4 regions of the Streptomyces sp. NPDC079167 genome follow, and region 4 is predicted to be linked to each of the others. Evidence: riboswitches for the same ligand, from Rfam matches in the RefSeq annotation. Region 4 holds a riboswitch; each other region holds the start of a gene.

Evidence for each region. A riboswitch is a leader RNA that binds a small molecule or an ion and turns the genes downstream of it on or off. The one in region 4 is predicted to bind cyclic di-AMP.
Region 1: it holds a riboswitch for cyclic di-AMP, as region 4 does, so the genes downstream of both, AB0P41_RS28455 (M23 family metallopeptidase) here and AB0P41_RS27720 (transglycosylase SLT domain-containing protein) in region 4, are expected to answer to the same signal.
Region 2: it holds a riboswitch for cyclic di-AMP, as region 4 does, so the genes downstream of both, AB0P41_RS31030 (LysM peptidoglycan-binding domain-containing M23 family metallopeptidase) here and AB0P41_RS27720 (transglycosylase SLT domain-containing protein) in region 4, are expected to answer to the same signal.
Region 3: it holds a riboswitch for cyclic di-AMP, as region 4 does, so the genes downstream of both, AB0P41_RS20300 (C40 family peptidase) here and AB0P41_RS27720 (transglycosylase SLT domain-containing protein) in region 4, are expected to answer to the same signal.

Annotation. Positions count from the first base shown of each region.
Region 1 covers NZ_JBFBLO010000016.1:60,654-64,677, reverse strand. The annotation lists gene AB0P41_RS28465 (pitrilysin family protein) at 1-139, shown strand, start outside; gene AB0P41_RS28460 (pitrilysin family protein) at 166-1,548, shown strand; cyclic di-AMP (ydaO/yuaA leader) riboswitch at 1,740-1,908, shown strand; gene AB0P41_RS28455 (M23 family metallopeptidase) at 1,921-2,712, shown strand; gene AB0P41_RS28450 (GntR family transcriptional regulator) at 2,936-3,634, shown strand; gene AB0P41_RS28445 (HPr family phosphocarrier protein) at 3,827-4,024, opposite strand, start outside.
Region 2 covers NZ_JBFBLO010000020.1:119,947-123,970, forward strand. The annotation lists gene AB0P41_RS31020 (STM4011 family radical SAM protein) at 1-118, shown strand, start outside; gene AB0P41_RS31025 (SGNH/GDSL hydrolase family protein) at 141-968, opposite strand; gene AB0P41_RS31030 (LysM peptidoglycan-binding domain-containing M23 family metallopeptidase) at 1,133-2,047, opposite strand; cyclic di-AMP (ydaO/yuaA leader) riboswitch at 2,050-2,210, opposite strand; gene AB0P41_RS31035 (tyrosine-protein phosphatase) at 2,617-3,441, shown strand; gene AB0P41_RS31040 (DUF6126 family protein) at 3,451-3,624, opposite strand; gene AB0P41_RS31045 (XRE family transcriptional regulator) at 3,692-4,024, opposite strand, start outside.
Region 3 covers NZ_JBFBLO010000009.1:110,232-114,255, forward strand. The annotation lists gene AB0P41_RS20285 (ATP-binding protein) at 13-444, shown strand; gene AB0P41_RS20290 (LysR family transcriptional regulator) at 560-1,474, opposite strand; gene AB0P41_RS20295 (LysE family translocator) at 1,547-2,188, shown strand; gene AB0P41_RS20300 (C40 family peptidase) at 2,207-2,677, opposite strand; cyclic di-AMP (ydaO/yuaA leader) riboswitch at 2,681-2,877, opposite strand; gene AB0P41_RS20305 (hypothetical protein) at 3,217-3,525, opposite strand; gene AB0P41_RS20310 (ATP-dependent Clp protease proteolytic subunit) at 3,533-4,024, opposite strand, start outside.
Region 4 covers NZ_JBFBLO010000015.1:56,033-60,056, reverse strand. The annotation lists gene AB0P41_RS27730 (sugar isomerase) at 1-493, shown strand, start outside; gene AB0P41_RS27725 (hypothetical protein) at 642-1,226, opposite strand; gene AB0P41_RS27720 (transglycosylase SLT domain-containing protein) at 1,454-2,320, opposite strand; cyclic di-AMP (ydaO/yuaA leader) riboswitch at 2,325-2,510, opposite strand; gene AB0P41_RS27715 (hypothetical protein) at 2,868-3,098, shown strand; gene AB0P41_RS27710 (helix-turn-helix transcriptional regulator) at 3,116-3,511, shown strand; gene AB0P41_RS27705 (flavodoxin family protein) at 3,588-4,024, opposite strand, start outside.

The DNA of each region.
Region 1 (4,024 bases), on a different contig from region 4:
CGACGTGACGGCCGACGAGGTCAAGGCAGCCGCCCGGGCGCACCTGCGCCCCGACAACCGTGCGGTCCTGGTCTACGAGCCGGTCGAACCGGCCGACGAGACCGAGGGCACCGACGCGCCCGAGGGGGCCGACAAGTGACCGACGCCGCCGTGACTGGAGTAGCGATGGAGTACCACCCGCAGCCGACCGCCGGCGAGGCCAGGCCCTGGGCCTTCCCCGCGCCCGAGCGCGGTGCCCTGCCCAACGGGCTGACCGTGCTGCGCTGCCACCGGCCCGGCCAGCAGGTCGTCGCCGTGGAGATCTTCCTCGACGCCCCGCTGGACGCCGAGCCAGAGGGCCTGGACGGTGTGGCCACGATCATGGCGCGCGCGCTGTCCGAGGGCACGGACAAGCACTCCGCCGAGGAGTTCGCCGCCGAGCTGGAGCGGTGCGGCGCCACGCTGGACGCCCACGCGGACCACCCGGGTGTCCGCGTCTCCCTGGAGGTACCGGTCTCCCGGCTGACCAAGGCCCTCGGACTGGTGGCGGAGGCTCTGCGGGCCCCGGCCTTCGCGGAGGGCGAGATCGAGCGTCTGGTGGGCAACCGCCTCGACGAGATCCCGCACGAGCAGGCCAACCCGGCCCGGCGCGCGGCCAAGCAGCTCTCCAAGGAGCTCTTCCCCGCCACCGCGCGGATGTCGCGTCCTCGGCAGGGCACCGAGGAGACGGTCCGGCGGATCGACGCCGCCGCCGTACGCGCCTTCTACGACGCCCATGTCCGCCCGTCCACGGCGACGGCGGTCGTCGTCGGTGACCTCACCGACGTGGACCTGGACGCGCTGCTCTCCGAGACCGTCGGTGACTGGTCGGGCGATGCCGGCCAGGCCCGGCCCGTGCCCCCGATCACCGCGGACGACACCGGCCGTGTGGTCATCGTGGACCGTCCCGGAGCCGTGCAGACGCAACTGCTGATCGGCCGGATCGGCGCCGACCGGCACGACAGCGTGTGGCCCGCCCAGGTCCTCGGCACGTACTGCCTGGGAGGCACTCTGACCTCCCGGCTGGACCGTGTGCTGCGCGAGGAGAAGGGCTACACCTACGGCGTCCGTGCCTTCGGGCAGGTGCTGCGCTCGACGGCGCCGGGTTCCTCGTCCGGTGCGGCGGGCGCCGCGATGCTCGCCATCAGCGGCTCCGTCGACACCGAGTCCACCGGCCCCGCGCTGGACGACCTCTGGAAGGTCCTGCGCACCCTGGCGGCCGAGGGGCTCACCGACGCCGAGCGGGAGACCGCCGTGCAGAACCTCGTGGGCGTCGCCCCGCTCAAGTACGAGACGGCGGCCTCCGTCGCGGGCACCCTGGCCGACCAGGTGGAGCAGCACCTCCCGGACGACTACCAGGCGAAGCTGTACGCACGCCTGGCCGACACCGGCACGGTCGAGGCGACCGCCGCCGTGGTCAACGCGTTCCCGGTCGACCGGCTGGTCACCGTCCTGGTCGGGGACGCCGCTCAGATCAAGGAGCCCGTGGAGGCGCTCGGTATCGGTGAGGTGTCGGTCGTCAGCGGCTGACAGAACCGGACATGACGGACCCCGGCGGGTGTACTCCCGCCGGGGTTCTGTCATTTGTCCGGATTGCCAATAAAGTCGCGCTTTGCCCTGTGGGATGTGCGACAAAAGGCCCTTTCCGTTTGGCGGGGGAAAGGCTCCCGATCTAGCGTCGGCGCGGCTGTCCGCCGGACGATTGCCGCGCCCGCGGCGCCGGACAGCCATCGCCGAGTCCCCGTCAGGCGCGAGCCTGGGGAGCCGGGGACCCATGAAGTCCCTGGGGTGAATCGGATCCCTGCACCTCGTCGGAGGCTCAGGGGCCCGTAGGAGACCTTCCTGCTCCGAACCCGTCAGCTAACCCGGTAGGCGAGAAGGAAGGAAAGGACCAGCCCCTCCATGGCGTTCATCCGTGCCACCGGGAAGCACCGTGCCCCGAGCCGCCTGACGCGCAAGAGCGCCAAGGTCGCCGGCGTCGCCGCCCTGGCCACCACCGGCGTACTCGGTGCCACGGCCTCCCCGGCCCTCGCCGCGGACTCCGAGGTCACCGCGGGCAGCACCGGCCTGACCCAGACGGTCGCCCTCGACACCACCCTCGCCGCCCAGATCGAGGCTCAGGCGAAGGCACAGAAGCACCAGGCCGACGTCGCGGCGAAGGCCGCGGCCGAAGCGAAGGCCAAGGCGAAGGCGAAGGCCGAGGCCAAGCGCAAGGCGGAGGCCCGCGCCGAGGAGGCCCGCAAGGAGAAGGCGCGCGCCGCCCGCGCCGCCGAACGCGCCCGGCTCAACGCCTTCCACCTCCCCGTCGCCGGTTCCCACGTCACCACCGGCTACAAGTCCGGTGGCGCGCTCTGGTCCTCCGGCTCCCACTCCGGCGTGGACTTCCAGGCCGCGTCCGGCAGCTCGGTCGTCGCGGTCGGCGCCGGTACGGTCGTCGAGGCCGGCTGGGGCGGCGCCTACGGCAACAACATCGTGCTCAGGATGAAGGACGGCACGTACACCCAGTACGGCCACCTCTCCTCGATCGGCGTCTCCGTCGGCCAGAGCGTCGGCTCCGGCGAGCAGATCGGCCTCTCCGGGTCGACCGGCAACTCCACCGGGCCGCACCTGCACTTCGAGGCCCGGACCACCCCCGAGTACGGCTCGGACATGGACCCCGTCGCCTACCTCCGCGCCCACGGGGTCCAGGTCTGACCCCACGCGCACCGCGATCTGCGTCGAAGGCCCCGGCACCCGCCGGGGCCTTCGACGTGTTCCGGGGGCCGGACGCGTGCCGAAGCCCCCGCGGAAGTGCTCCCAGGCCAAAAGGTATCCATGGATTCCACCCTGCCATCGGAAATTCCGGCCGGTTGCAATAGAGTCACAGAACAGGCGTCGATCGGCCGCGTTTCGCGGGGATTAAGGCGGAGGTTCGGACATGCGCATTCCCGCGCATTCGGTATGCACGGCAATCCGTGACGACATCGTCTCCGGTGTCTTCGCACGCGGCAGCCGCCTCACCGAAGAGGTGCTCGCGCGTCGCTACGGCGTCTCCCGCGTCCCCGTACGCGAGGCGCTGCGCACCCTGGAGTCCGAAGGCTTCGTCGTCACCCGCCGGCACGCGGGCGCCTGTGTCGCCGAGCCCACCGAGCAGGAGGCGGCCGACCTCCTGGAGATGCGGATGCTCCTGGAGCCCCTCGGCGCCGCGCGCGCCGCACAGCGCCGCACCGAGGCACATCTCAAGGTGCTCCGCGGCCTGGTCAGACTGGGTCAGGAACGGGTGCGCCGGGGCGAGGGGGAGGATCTGCGCTCCCTGGGGAGCTGGTTCCACGAGACGCTGGCGCAGGCCTCGGGGAGCCCCGCGCTGATCGCTCTGCTCACCCAGCTACGGCACAAGATCGCCTGGATGTACGCGGTCGAGCAGCCGGTCCGCCCCGCGGACTCCTGGGCCGAGCACGGTGCTCTGGTCGACGCCGTGGCCCGCCGCGACCCGGAGCGGGCCAGGGCGCTCGCCGCCCAGCACGCCGAGCGGGCGACAGCGGCCCACCGGCTGCGGCGTGCGCCGGGGCACACGCCCGGCCAGGCGCGGGTGAGGACTTCGCAACACCCCGTAAACATCGCGGGCGTCCGTCATTAACAATTGCGCCGTATACAAAGAGGGTAATTGTCGGACGGCTTTCTTTCTGCTGCCCTGACCCGTGCTTTCCGGTGTGCTTACGCTATTTTCCCGGAACGCTGCCGCCCGGGCCGGGAAACAGAAAAGCCGCAGCTCCCGGTCGGGGGTGCCGCGGCTTTCCGCAGAGAGAATTCCGGTTCGAAGCGGCCGGAATCAGACGGTCTCCGGGAGCTCCTCGAGCCCTTCGGCGACCAGCTTGGCCAGACGGTCCAGAGCGGCCTCGGCGTTGTCCGCCTCGGACGCGAGCACGATCTCCTCGCCGCCCTGGGCGCCCAGGCCGAGCACCGCGAGCATGGAGGCGGCGTTCACCGGGTTGCCGTCGGCCTTGGAGATCGTCACGGGGACGCCGGA
Region 2 (4,024 bases), on a different contig from region 4:
CGTCTTCGCAGGCGGGGTACTGGAGCGGATACCCGCCCGTCCGGTGCGGGAGGCCGCATCGGACGGGCTCGTTCCGCCGGGCCCGGCCCGGCGTCCGCTCCCCCTGGCCGGCCCCTGAGGAGGGGTCACCGGCCGAGCGGTCAGAGCGGCAGCAGGTCTGGGCGCTTGGCCTCGACGTGGTCGCCGGAGGATTCCCCGCGCAGTCGGCGGCCGATCCACGGGACGAGGTATTCACGCGCCCACTGGATGTCGTCGCGGCGGACCTCGAGCGCTCCGCGCTGTGCCTGCGGGGGCCACAGCTGGTCGGGGTCGGCCGGCACCTGGAGGCCGAGGACCTGTGCGGCCCGCAGCGCGACGCGGGTGTGCCCCTCCGCCGAGAGGTGCAGCCGGTCGTTGTCCCATGCCCGCCTGTCCTGCACGGACCGCAGGGACCACAGGTCCAGCACCGGGCAGTCGTAGCGGTCGGCGATGGACCGGACGTGGGCGGTGTACATGGCGATCTTGCCCCGCAGGTGCTTGAGCACGGGGATGCCTCGGGTGTCGAAGCCGGTGGTGACCATGACCGTGCCGACCGCCTGCGTCAGGTCGGCGACCGCACGCTCGAAGCGCTCCGCCACGTCGTCCGGGTCGGAGCCGGGACGGAGGATGTCGTTGCCGCCTGCGCAGAAGCTCACCAGGTCGGGTGCCAGCTGCTTGGCGCGGGGGACCTGCTCCTCGACGATCTGGTCGAGGAGCCGTCCGCGTACGGCGAGATTGGCGTACCGGAAGTTGCCGTGCGTGTCGTCCGCGGGGGCGACCGTCGCGTCGGGGACCGGGAGCTGGTCCGCGAGGAGCACCGCGAGCCGGTCGGCCCAGCCGACGAGGGTCCCGCCGGGGCCGGGGTCTCCGACGCCCTCGGTGAAGCTGTCGCCAATCGCTGCGTACGACCCGATGATGCCTCGTTGTTTGTTTCTCGAATCGTCTGCCACAAGGGCTTATCTTGCACCTTCGATTGTGACCTACGCGACCGTAATAAGGGGTTGACGGGTGGTGAGAAAGACCACCCGGTCAGTTTTTGGTAAAGCCGGAATAAGGAGAGGGGCGGTGCGCAAGCGCGCACCGCCCCTCTCCTTCAGCCCTCGGCCGGCAGGTCTCAGATGGAGACACCGTGCGAGCGCAGGTAGGCGATCGGGTCGACGTCGGAGCCGTAGCTCGGGCCGGTCCGGACCTCGAAGTGGAGGTGCGGGCCGGTGGAGTTGCCGGTGGTGCCGGAGAGGCCGATCTGCTGGCCGCCGGTGACGGTCTGGCCGGCCGAGACCTCGAGCGAGGACAGGTGGGCGTACTGGGAGTACATGCCGTCGCTGTGCTGGATGACGACCTCGTTGCCGTACGAACCGCTCCAGCCCGCGGAGACCACGGTGCCCGGGCCGATGGACCGGACGCTGGTGCCGGAGGCCGCCTGGAAGTCGGAGCCGGTGTGGTAGCCGCTGGACCAGCTGGCGCCCGAGGCGCGGTACTGGGTGGTGACGTTGGCGTTCTCGACCGGGGCGGCCCAGCCGGAGCCGGTGCTCTCCTGAGACGCGGAGGAGTCGGCGGTCTTCGCCGCCGGGGCGGACGTCGCCTCGGCCGGGGCGGCCTTCTTCTCGGCCGGGGCGGCCTTCTTCGCAGCCGACGGGGCGGACTTGGAGGGCGTGGTCTCGGCGGAGCCGGACGCCTTGGCGCCGAGGGTCAGCTTCATGCCCGGGAGGATCAGGCCGGGGTCCTCGCCGACGACGTCGCGGTTGTCCTGGTACAGCTTCTGCCAGCCGCCCTTGATCTTCTGCTCGCCCGCGATCTTCGCCAGGTAGTCACCGGAGACCACCGAGTAGGTCTTCGGGGCGCTCTTCGCGGCCGCCGGGGCGCTGTGCGCGGCGGCGGACTTGGCGGCCGGTGCGGACTGCTCGGCCGCGTGGGCGCCGGTGGCGCCGATCAGCGGGAGGGCGAGAACGGCGCCGCCGGTCCCTGCGGCAAGGACGCCTCGGGAGATCGGGCCGGTCTTCGTACGGCGGTGCTTGCCTTTTGCGGGCATGGGTTTTTCCTCTCCGGCGCCTGCGAGGTGAGCTGTCGGGTTCGGACTGGAGATGTCCGGCCGCGTGGTGCGCGACTTCACCCCGAGCCGTACCGGATCCCTCCGGCCGGCGGCTTACCTGGTTCCCCCGCTCCTGCCACACGTGAGTCGGTGCGGATTCCGGGCGGCGGCAGGATTAGGCGTTCCGTCCGGATTGACCGTGACCGTAAGCGAGCCGGGACGTCGCGAACAAGCCGCGGATTCCGAACCGGAATCCGTGCTTCATTTCCGGCACGGAATTCCCGTCACACTCCGTGGATTACGGATCTTGGCTTTCCGCACGGCGTCCGGAATACCCCCCGGCATCTTCGCCACGCACCGTCACGGATATGATCCCGCTCACCCGCCCCATCCCATCTCCCGTGCAAGCGGGGCATGTTCTGCTAAATACACCAATACGGACATGACGTGATCGCCGTTCTCTCGCGGAGACCAGAACCACGGCAGTTGCCCGATGCAGGCATGTCGTATCGTCGCGGGCGTGCCCCCGTCGGCGAGCGGCGCCGACGCCCGACACTCCAGGAGCCCTTGTGACGCAGCTGCCAGAGGTCCCGCCGGTCGGCCCCGAGCCGACGGACGTCAGCCTGACCGGTGTCCGCAACTTCCGCGACGTCGGCGGGCTTCCGACCGTCGACGGCGGCACCGTGCGGTACGGGCGCCTCTACCGCAGCGGTCACCTCGCCCACGCCACGGAGGCCGACACCGCCTTCCTCGCGGGGCTCGGCCTCCACACGGTCTTCGACTTCCGCAACGCGGCGGACCACAAGCTCGACGGTCTCGACGTGGAGCTGCCCGGCGTCCGGAATGTCAGCATTCCCCTCTCCGACCCGGCGGACGGCGCTGAGTTCTGGCGGCTGGTGCGCGACGGGAACATCCAGCAGCTGCGCTCGATCCTGGCCGACGGCAAGGGGACGGAGCGGATGATCGCCTCGTACCGCTCGATCATCAAGGACCGCACCGCCGAACACAGCCGTGTGCTGCACGCGCTGGCCGAGGACAGCGTGCCGGCGCTGATGCACTGCGCGGCGGGCAAGGACCGGGCGGGCCTGTCGATCGCGGTCTCCCTGCTCGCGGTCGGCGTCGGCAGGGAGGCCATCGAGGCCGACTACCTCAAGTCGAACGACGCGCACCGCCGCTACAAGGTGCGCCGCAGCGACACCTCATCGGCAGGGATGTCCGAAGAGGTGATGGAGCTGCTCAATCCGCTCTTCGGCGCCCAGGCCGAATACCTCGCCGCGGCGTTCGACACCATCGACGAGGTCTGGGGCGGCACGGACCGCTACCTCCGGGAAGGCCTGAAGATCAGCGACGGGACCCGCGCGAAGCTGCGTGAGCGACTCGTCGAGGGTGCGTGACGCCGGCCGTCATCCTTTGCCGGCCACGGTGAAGAGAAGGAAGAGGAAGGCCGCGATGACGTGTCCGGCCACGAGGTAGGCGAAGAGCCGGATCACGACGCCGCGGGGCATCCGCCGCTCCTGCGTGTCCTTGCTCTTCGGCCTGCGCGGGGTGAGCGGGTCGTAATACTCCGAATCGGACATGACAGTCCTCTCTTCCGGCCGCTCGGGCCGGGCTGACGAAGGGGGCGCGCGGTGTGGGTGTGCGGGATCAGAGCCGGTGGATCCCGCTGCCCGGACACAGCTCTGCGACCGGGCTCTGCAGGAGCGTGTGGACGAAGAGCAGCCGCGCCCCACCGGTGTCGGGAGCCGCGATCCGGTGCGGGGTGAGCGAGTCGAAGTGCGCGCTGTCACCCGGATCGAGGTCGTGCACGGTCTCGCCGAGAACGACCCGCAGCCTTCCGTCGAGGACGTAGAGCCATTCCTCTCCTGGGTGGACGCGCACGAGGTCGCCCTCCGCGCCGTACGGGACACGGACGTGCAGCGCCTGCATGGCGCGGCCCGGCCCGCCCGCCTGCCGGTAGAGCCAGCCCCCCGCTTCGGT
Region 3 (4,024 bases), on a different contig from region 4:
AGGGACGTCGCCATGGCAGACCATCAGGAAGCAACCGTCACTCTGCCGAGCGATCCGGCCTCGGTCTCCACGGCCCGGAGACATGTGGCCCGGGTACTCGCCGAATGGGGCCTGGCCGAGGACGACGACACCGCCGACACCATCCGGCTGATCGTCTCGGAGCTCGCCACCAACGCCGTCCAGCACACCTTCGGGCAGTCGCCCACCTTCACGGTGGACCTCCGCCTCGACCGGGACGTCGAGTTCTGTCTCGGCGTGACGGACAGCCACCCCCGCTGGCCCCAGCGGCTGCCCGCCGCGGTCCGGCAGGACAACGGCCGCGGCCTGGTGATCATCCGGGCCCTGACGAAGGAGCACGGCGGGCGGCTCAGCGTCAGCCCCACCCCGGACGGTGGCAAGACCGTGTCGGTCGCTCTGCCATGGCCGGTTTCCGCCCGGGCCTGACACCGTCGGGCGGGCCACCCGTGCGGTGCGGGCGGTGCCGTGCGGTGGGCGGGCCACCCGTGCGGTGCGGGCGTGCCGTGCGGTGGGCGGCCCACCCGTGCGGTGCGGAGCCCCCTCACACTGCGGAAGCCCGGCCGAAGCCGCTGCGCAGCAGGGCCATCAGCGTCGTCGCCGCCGCGGTGTTCCGGTCGCCCCGGTGTGCCACGGAGATCGTCCGCCGGAAGGCGGCTGGTTCCAGGCGCCGGACGGCGAGCGGCGCCGGAGACATCGCGGCCACCATCTCCGGCACCACCGCCACCCCGATCCCCGCGCTGACCAGCGCGCACACCAGTGCGTATCCGGGCGACTCGCACACCACGGCGGGGGTGGCCCCCGCCTCCGCCAGCGCACGCTCCACCCCGCGGCGCGGTGGATGGCCGGGCGCGCTGCTGATCAGCGGGCGGCCCGCGAGTTCGGCCACGGGCAGCGGGCCGCTGCCCTCGGACAGCTTCTGCCCGAGCGCGGTGACCAGCACCAGCTCCTCGACGAGCAGCGGCTCGGCGCAGACCCCCGCCGGGAGCGGGTCGGCGGCCGCGGGTTCGTAGGCGTGGGTCAGCGCCAGGTCCACGTCGCCGGCCGCCACGGCGGCGACACCGGCGGGCGGCTCGCAGTCCGTGACAGCCAGTTCGACATCGGGGTGGGCGCGCCGGAACGCGGTGAGCACCGGCGGCAGCAGATGGATCCCGGCCGTCACGAACGTGCCGACCCGCAGCCGGCCGCCCGACAGCCCTGCCAGCCCGGCCAGCTCGTGCCGCGCCTGGTCCATCTCGTCCAGGACGCGTCTCGCCCGCCCCGCCAGCAGCTCACCGGCGGCAGTCAGCCGCGCGCCGCGGTGGTGGCGGACGAGGAGCGCGGCTCCGGTCTCCTTCTCCAGCTTGGCCAGCTGCTGCGAGAGGGCGGGCGCGGTGTACCCCAGCCGCGCCGCCGCACGCGTGATCGATCCGGCCTCGGACACCGCCACCAGCGCGGCCAGCCGTGTCGGGTCGTACATTAAGCGTTCCTTTTGGCAGACCCAGGAGATTGCAAGTACATGCTAAGGGCTGCCGTCGGTCAGGGTGGACCCATGGACGCACAACTACTCGCCTTCGTCGCCGTGGCCGCGGGGATGGTGGCCCTCCCCGGCGCCGACTTCACCGTGGTCGTACGCAACGCGCTCGCATCCCGGCGGTCCGGGCTCGCCACAGCCCTGGGAGTCGCCGGAGGGCTTGTGGTGCACACCGCGCTGGCCGCGGCCGGACTCGCCGCCGTGCTCGTGACGATGCCCGCCCTGTTCCGCACCGTCCAGCTGCTCGGCGGCGCGTACGTCCTCCACCTCGGGCTCAGCGGCCTGTACGCGATGCGCCGGCGGACCACCGCCGCCACCGCTGCCGGGGAGGAGAGCGAGGACAGGACGCTGCCGGGGGCCGGCAGATCACTGCGCCAGGGGTTCCTGACCAACGCCCTCAACCCGAAGGCGCCCGTACTCTTCCTCAGCCTGCTGCCCCAGTTCGTCCCCGAAGGGCAGCCGCCGCTGCCCAGGACACTCCTGCTGGCCTCGGTGGTCGTCCTGCTCGCGCTCGTCTGGTTCCCGGCCGTCGCCCTGCTCGTGGACCGCCTGGGCCGGTGGCTGCGCCGGCCGCGTGCCACCCGGGTGATCGAGGGTGGCAGCGGCACGGCGCTCACCGCGTTGGGACTCGTGCTGGTGACGGGTCCTCTGCTGCACTGAACGGAGAAGGGAGGGCCCTCAGCGGACCCTCCCGTACAGAACGTTGCCCGACCAGATCTTCTCCAGCCGGACCACGGCGCCGGTCTTCGGCGAGTGCCAGATCTTCCCGCTGCCGGCGTAGATACCGACGTGGTACACACTGCGGCCGGAGTGGAAAAAGACGAGGTCGCCGCGTTTCCGCTGCGACCTGGTGATATGGCGGGTCTTGTTGTACTGCTGCTGCGCCGTGCGGGGGAGTTTCTTGCCGGCCTTCTTGAACGAGTAGAGCGTGAGCCCTGAGCAGTCGAACCTGTGGGGGCCCGTGGCGCCCCATCTGTAGGGCGCACCCTTCTTCGAGGCCGCGATCTTGAGTGCCTTCGTCGAGTGGGCGGCGGCCTCGGCGTCGTTCACGAGACCTGGGGCCATCATGGTGGTGCCTACGGCGAATGTCAGAACCGAGGCCGTGCCGACCCGGGCGAACAGAGACGGGACATGAACCTGCGCAGTCATGCGCAACCCTTCGTCAGCCGCCTGTGAAGGATGACCTGTCGGGTTCGGGCTGGCGAAGTTGCCCGGCCGCGCGAAGCGGCTTCACCCCGAGGGCCGTCCGGAACTCCGGTCGGCCCGTTGTGCTCGGGTCCTCCACTCCTGCCGATCCACTCCTGTCGACCAGGCATCCGGACGGCGGCAGGACTCGGCGTCCGCCCGGACCGCCCCGCCGCGGTGGCGGGGGCTTGTCGTCCCAGGGATCTTTACGCACGCGCCGCCGGATTTCCTCGCTGAAGTGGCGATATGTGAGAGTCGTCACGACTGATCCGATCGGGTGGACGAAGTCGGTCCCGAGTCGGAACGGCCGCACCGGACCAGCCGCGCACCAGCGGCGGAACAACTGATTCCGCTCAGTGTCCGCGCTTGTCGCGCAAGTTGGGCTGTCCCTCGCGCGGGGGACCTTCTACGCCGATCGAGGGAGGAAAACTCGTCAGGCCGCCGGGCGTGTCGAAAAGTGGTGCCGAAAAGCGGTGCGGCGGCCGAGCCGGGCGCCGGAGCGCTCAACTCGACGACGCGGGAGGCACGGCGACCCGCCCGGCGCGCCGCTCACCGTCCAGCAGTCGCAGTGCCCTGGCCAGGGTGTCCGCGTGGATCTGTGACTCACCCCGCTCGTGCATCAGGACGAGCGCGTCACGGAGGGCGGTGGCCCGGGACGCGAGAGCCTGAGCCGCCCGGAGCGCCCCGTACGTGTCGCTGCCGCGGGCGGGGTTGATGCGGCCCAGCTGGTCGAGCACCTCCAGATAGCAGTCGATGAACTCGGCCTCCGCGCGGGTCAGGGCGGGGAGCGGCGGGAACTGGGGGGTGAGCATCGGGCGTTCACCTCGCGGGATGCGGCGGCTGGGACGGCGTGCGGTTCTCCATGACGTGGTCCACCAGCCCGAACGCCAGGGCGGCCGGGGCGTCGAGGATGGTGTCCCGTTCGATGGCTGCGCTGATCTCCCGTGCGGTACGCCCGGTGTGACGGGCGAGCATGGCCGTGACCACCTCGCGCTCCCGCTCCAACTCGCGGGCCTGGATCGCGAGATCGGAGGGCTGGCCCTGCACCGGCTCGTCCAGGGCGGGTTGCTGGATGACTACCCGGGCGCCCGGCAGGGCATGTCGGTGTCCGGGCGTGCCGGCTGCGAGCAGGACCGCGGCGCTCGAACCCGCCTGGCCGAGGCAGAAGGTCTCCACCTCGCATGCGAGGAAGCGCATGGTGTCGTAGATCGCGGTCATGGCGTTGAAGGAGCCGCCGGGCGAGTTGATGTAGAGGGAGAGCGGCCGGTCAGGATCGGCGTGCTCCAGATACATGAACTGCGCGATCAGGTC
Region 4 (4,024 bases):
GGTGCAGACGAGGTTCGCGACCACCGCGCTGACGCTGCTCCGCGCCCATCTCGGGCTGCACACCGAGGACGTCGTACGGGACGCGGAGACCGCGCTGGCGGAGCCGCTGCCCGAAGGTCTTCTGGAATGCGGTCAGTTCAGCTTCCTGGGGCAGGGGTGGACGGTGGGGATCGCCAACGAGGCGGCGCTCAAGATGAAGGAGGCGTCCCTGTCCTGGACGGAGTCGTATCCGGCGATGGAGTACCGCCACGGCCCCATCAGCATCGCCACCGCCGGGACCGCGACCTGGATGTTCGGCACCGCCCCGGACGGGCTGCGGGAACAGGTGGTGGCGACCGGGGCCCGCTGGGTGGAGAGCGGACTGGACCCGCTGGCCGACCTGGTCCGGGTCCAGCGGCTGGCGATCGCCCGCGCGGCGGCCCGTGGACTCGACCCCGACCTGCCGCGCCATCTGACCCGGTCGGTGGTGCTCGGCACGGCTCCGGGAGCCTGAACGGCCCCCTGGGCACGGGAAGGGGCCGTGCCGGCCGACGGCAACGCCGCGAGTGCGGCGCCGGCACGCCTGCCCCGGCATGATCCGGGCGAGCGGACCTGTCATCCGGGCCGGGGGTCCGGCCCGGTGACAGGGGTGCCCGGAGAGGTCAGGCCTCTTCGAAGTAGGCGTCCAGCGCCTCGTCGAGCTCCGCCGTCCACCCCTTGAGGTCGCTCCGGGACCCGGCCTCGACCTCGGCGTTGAACCACCGGCGGCTCGACAGGTGGACCGTCACGGTGAACCGGCGCCCGAAGCGGCCGGTCTTGACCTCGACAGCGCCGATCTCGGACCAGTCGAACTCCGCCTCCTGGTCGTCGAGCCGGAAGCGGACACCGTCCGCGTCCACTCTGATGGATCCGCGCCGGTCGCTGACCTCGAAGACGGGGCCGTCCGCGGCGCCCTCGGCCCCGGCCTCCGGGGCGTCGTCGTCGGCCCCGGCCGTGCCGTCGGAGGCCGCGGCGTCCACGGTGGTGTCGTCGGGGGCGGCCGAGGGTTCGTCCACGGCCTCCTCGCCGAGCGCGTCCGCGGCCCCGGCATCCCGGGGCTCGTCGGCCTTCTCCGCCTTCCGGGGCGCCGCATCCTCCTTCTCCGCCTCCGTCCGCGCGGGGGCAGGGGCCGTCAGGCCAGGGATGTACGCCGGGTCTGTCCCCGCGGCGAACTCGGGCTTCGTCTTCGAATCTATGCGCTGCTCCACGGCGGGCAGTATGGACGACGAACCTGTACGAGACCAGTCACCCGCGCCCCGCCGGGCCTGTCGGCGCCACCTCGGCCGCCGTGACGCGGACGGCACGGGACCTTCGGAACGGATCGGCGCCGGAAACGGACGACGGGTGGTGCGGGTTCCGCCGAACCCACACCACCCGTCACTTCTGTCCCTCTGTCATACACGTCCGCGTGTCAGAGGTCCCGCCTCGGCAAGGCTCAGTAGGCCCCGAAGACGTTGTCGATGGAGCCGTACCGGTCCGCGGCGTAGTTGCACGCGGCCGTGATGTTGGCGACCGGGTCGTAGCTGTCCATCGACGTACCGGGCACGTGGTAGGCCTGGAAGGTCGGGTCGATGACCTGGAGCAGGCCCTTGGACGGGACCCCGTTGATGGCGTTGATGTCCCAGTTGTTGATGGCCTGGGGGTTGCCCGCGGACTCGCGGATGATGTTGCGGTGGATGCCCTCGTAGCTGCCGGGGATGCCGTGCTCGGCCATGACGGCGAGCGACTCCTTGATCCAGCCGTCGAGGTCGTCCGTGTACGAGACCGGCTCGGCGGCCGGAGCGGCCTCGGCGGCGGGTGCGCCTTCCGCGGCGACGGGCGTGCTCGTGCGCTCCGAACGGTCGGCACGGTCGGCGCTCTCCGCAGCGCGGTCGGACGAGGCCGAGGCCTTGGATTCTGCCTTCTCTCCCTTGTCCGCCGACTTGTTCTCGGCCTTGCCGCCGATGGTCAGCTTCAGACCGGGGTGAATCAGGTCCGGGTTTCCGCCGACAACCTTCTCGTTGTCCTCGTACAGGGCCTTCCAGCCACCGTCCACGGAATGCTCGCGGGCGATCTTTGCAAGGGTGTCACCCAAGATCACGGAATAGGTGACGGACTCGGACTTCTGCGCGGCAATTCCCTTGCCGGACGCGGCAGTCGACGTCGCAGCCTTTTCCACGGCGACCGGCTGGGCCGGGGCCGCGAAGGCGCCGGTCGCACCGATCACCGGGAGGGCCAGGGCGGCTCCGCCCGTGCTCACGGCGATGATGCCGCGGGTGAGCGAACTGGTCCTGGAACGACGGTGCTTACCGTTTTCGGGCATGCTGAATTCCTCTCCGTCGCCTGCGAAGTGAGCTGTCGGGTTCGGGCTGGAGATGCCCGGCCGCACACGAATGCGACTTCACCCCGAGCCGCTCCGGAAACCGGATCGGCGCTTACTTGGGTCCCCCGCTCCTGCCGTACGAGAAGTAGTCGGGTAACCGGACGGCGGCAGGATTCGGCGTTCCGCCCGGAGTGATGGAGACCGTAGGCGAGAAATAGGGAAAGGAACAAGCCTGGCGCGATGATCACAATTCATTCGCAAGATCAATTCTCGGGAATTCATGTAATCCACCCCACATCGCGCCGGCCATCTCTCTTGGCACAGAAGGGAACCGACTGCCGCGCCCTTGCGTCCGGGCCCCCGGGAGTGACCCTGGTCACGGAGTCCGATTCGGGCGATTTGCTCCCGAGCGAAGGCCTCAGGTCACACGAAATGGCCTTTTATGTATTACAGGATTAATTCCAAAAAACTACCTCAAATCGGGCATACGACTCACAGCTGAGACCCAGACGCATACAGGGGGCGCCCGCGTGGAACCGATGCGCCTATGACTGAAAGCCCCCTCGCCTCGGCACCCCGGATCACCGTCCTGCCCGTCCAGCCCGGGGATCCGCCCTTCCGGATCGTGGAGATCGACGGAGAGGTGATCGGAAGCGCGACGGCGATGACGGATGTGCTGATCGCCGCCGCGGCAGCCGGCATTCCGGTCCACGACCTCGACGACCCGGCCGTCATCCGGTGGGTGGGCGGGGGCAAGCTCACCTGGAGGCCGCGCTGAGACATATGGTGCAGCGCATGCAGACCTACACCATCGGGCAGGCGGCACGTCTTCTCGGCGTGAGCCCGGACACCGCCCGGCGCTGGGCGGACGCCGGCCGCGTCGCGACCCATCGCGACGAGGGCGGGCGCCGCCTCATCGACGGCCGCGATCTGGCCGCGTTCTCGATCGAGGTCGGCCAGGCCGCCCCCGGCGAGGAGGAGGTGCCCTACACCTCGGCGCGCAACGCCTTCCCCGGGATCGTCACGGCGGTGAAGCTGGGCGATGTGGCGGCCCAGGTCGAGATCCAGGCCGGCCCGCACCGCCTCGTCTCGCTGTTGACCCGGGAAGCAGTGGAGGAACTGGGACTCGAGGTCGGCATGCAGGCCACGGCCCGCGTGAAGTCGACCAGCGTGCACATCGACCGCACCTGAGGCGGCATCCGCCGCCGGGAGGCGGCCGTCCCCGCCGACGGGTCCCGGCAGCGTGGCGGCGCGGCCCGGGAGTACGTCAGTCCATCAGCCCGGCGGCGAGGGTCGCCCCCAGCTCCCAGCACGCCTCCGTGTCGGCCTTGCCCGGCTCGCCGGTGACGGTCACGGCGTCGGCCGTGCGGCGCCATCCGAGGCCCGTGGTGATCGTCTCGATGCCCCGCACGGCCCCGGTGACGTCGTTGCCGCCGTGCACGTAGTAGCCGAAGGGCCGGCCCTTCGTCGCGTCCAGGCACGGGTAGTAGACCTGGTCGAAGAAGTGTTTCAGGGCCCCGGACATGTACCCGAGGTTCGCCGGGGTGCCGAGCAGGTAGCCGTCGGCCGCGAGCACATCGGAGGCCGTGGCGGAGAGCGCCGCCCGTCGCACGACCCGGACCCCTTCGATGTCCTCCGTCGTCGCACCGGAGACCACCGCCTCGAACAGCGCCTGGCAGTTGGGCGAGGGCGTGTGATGCACGA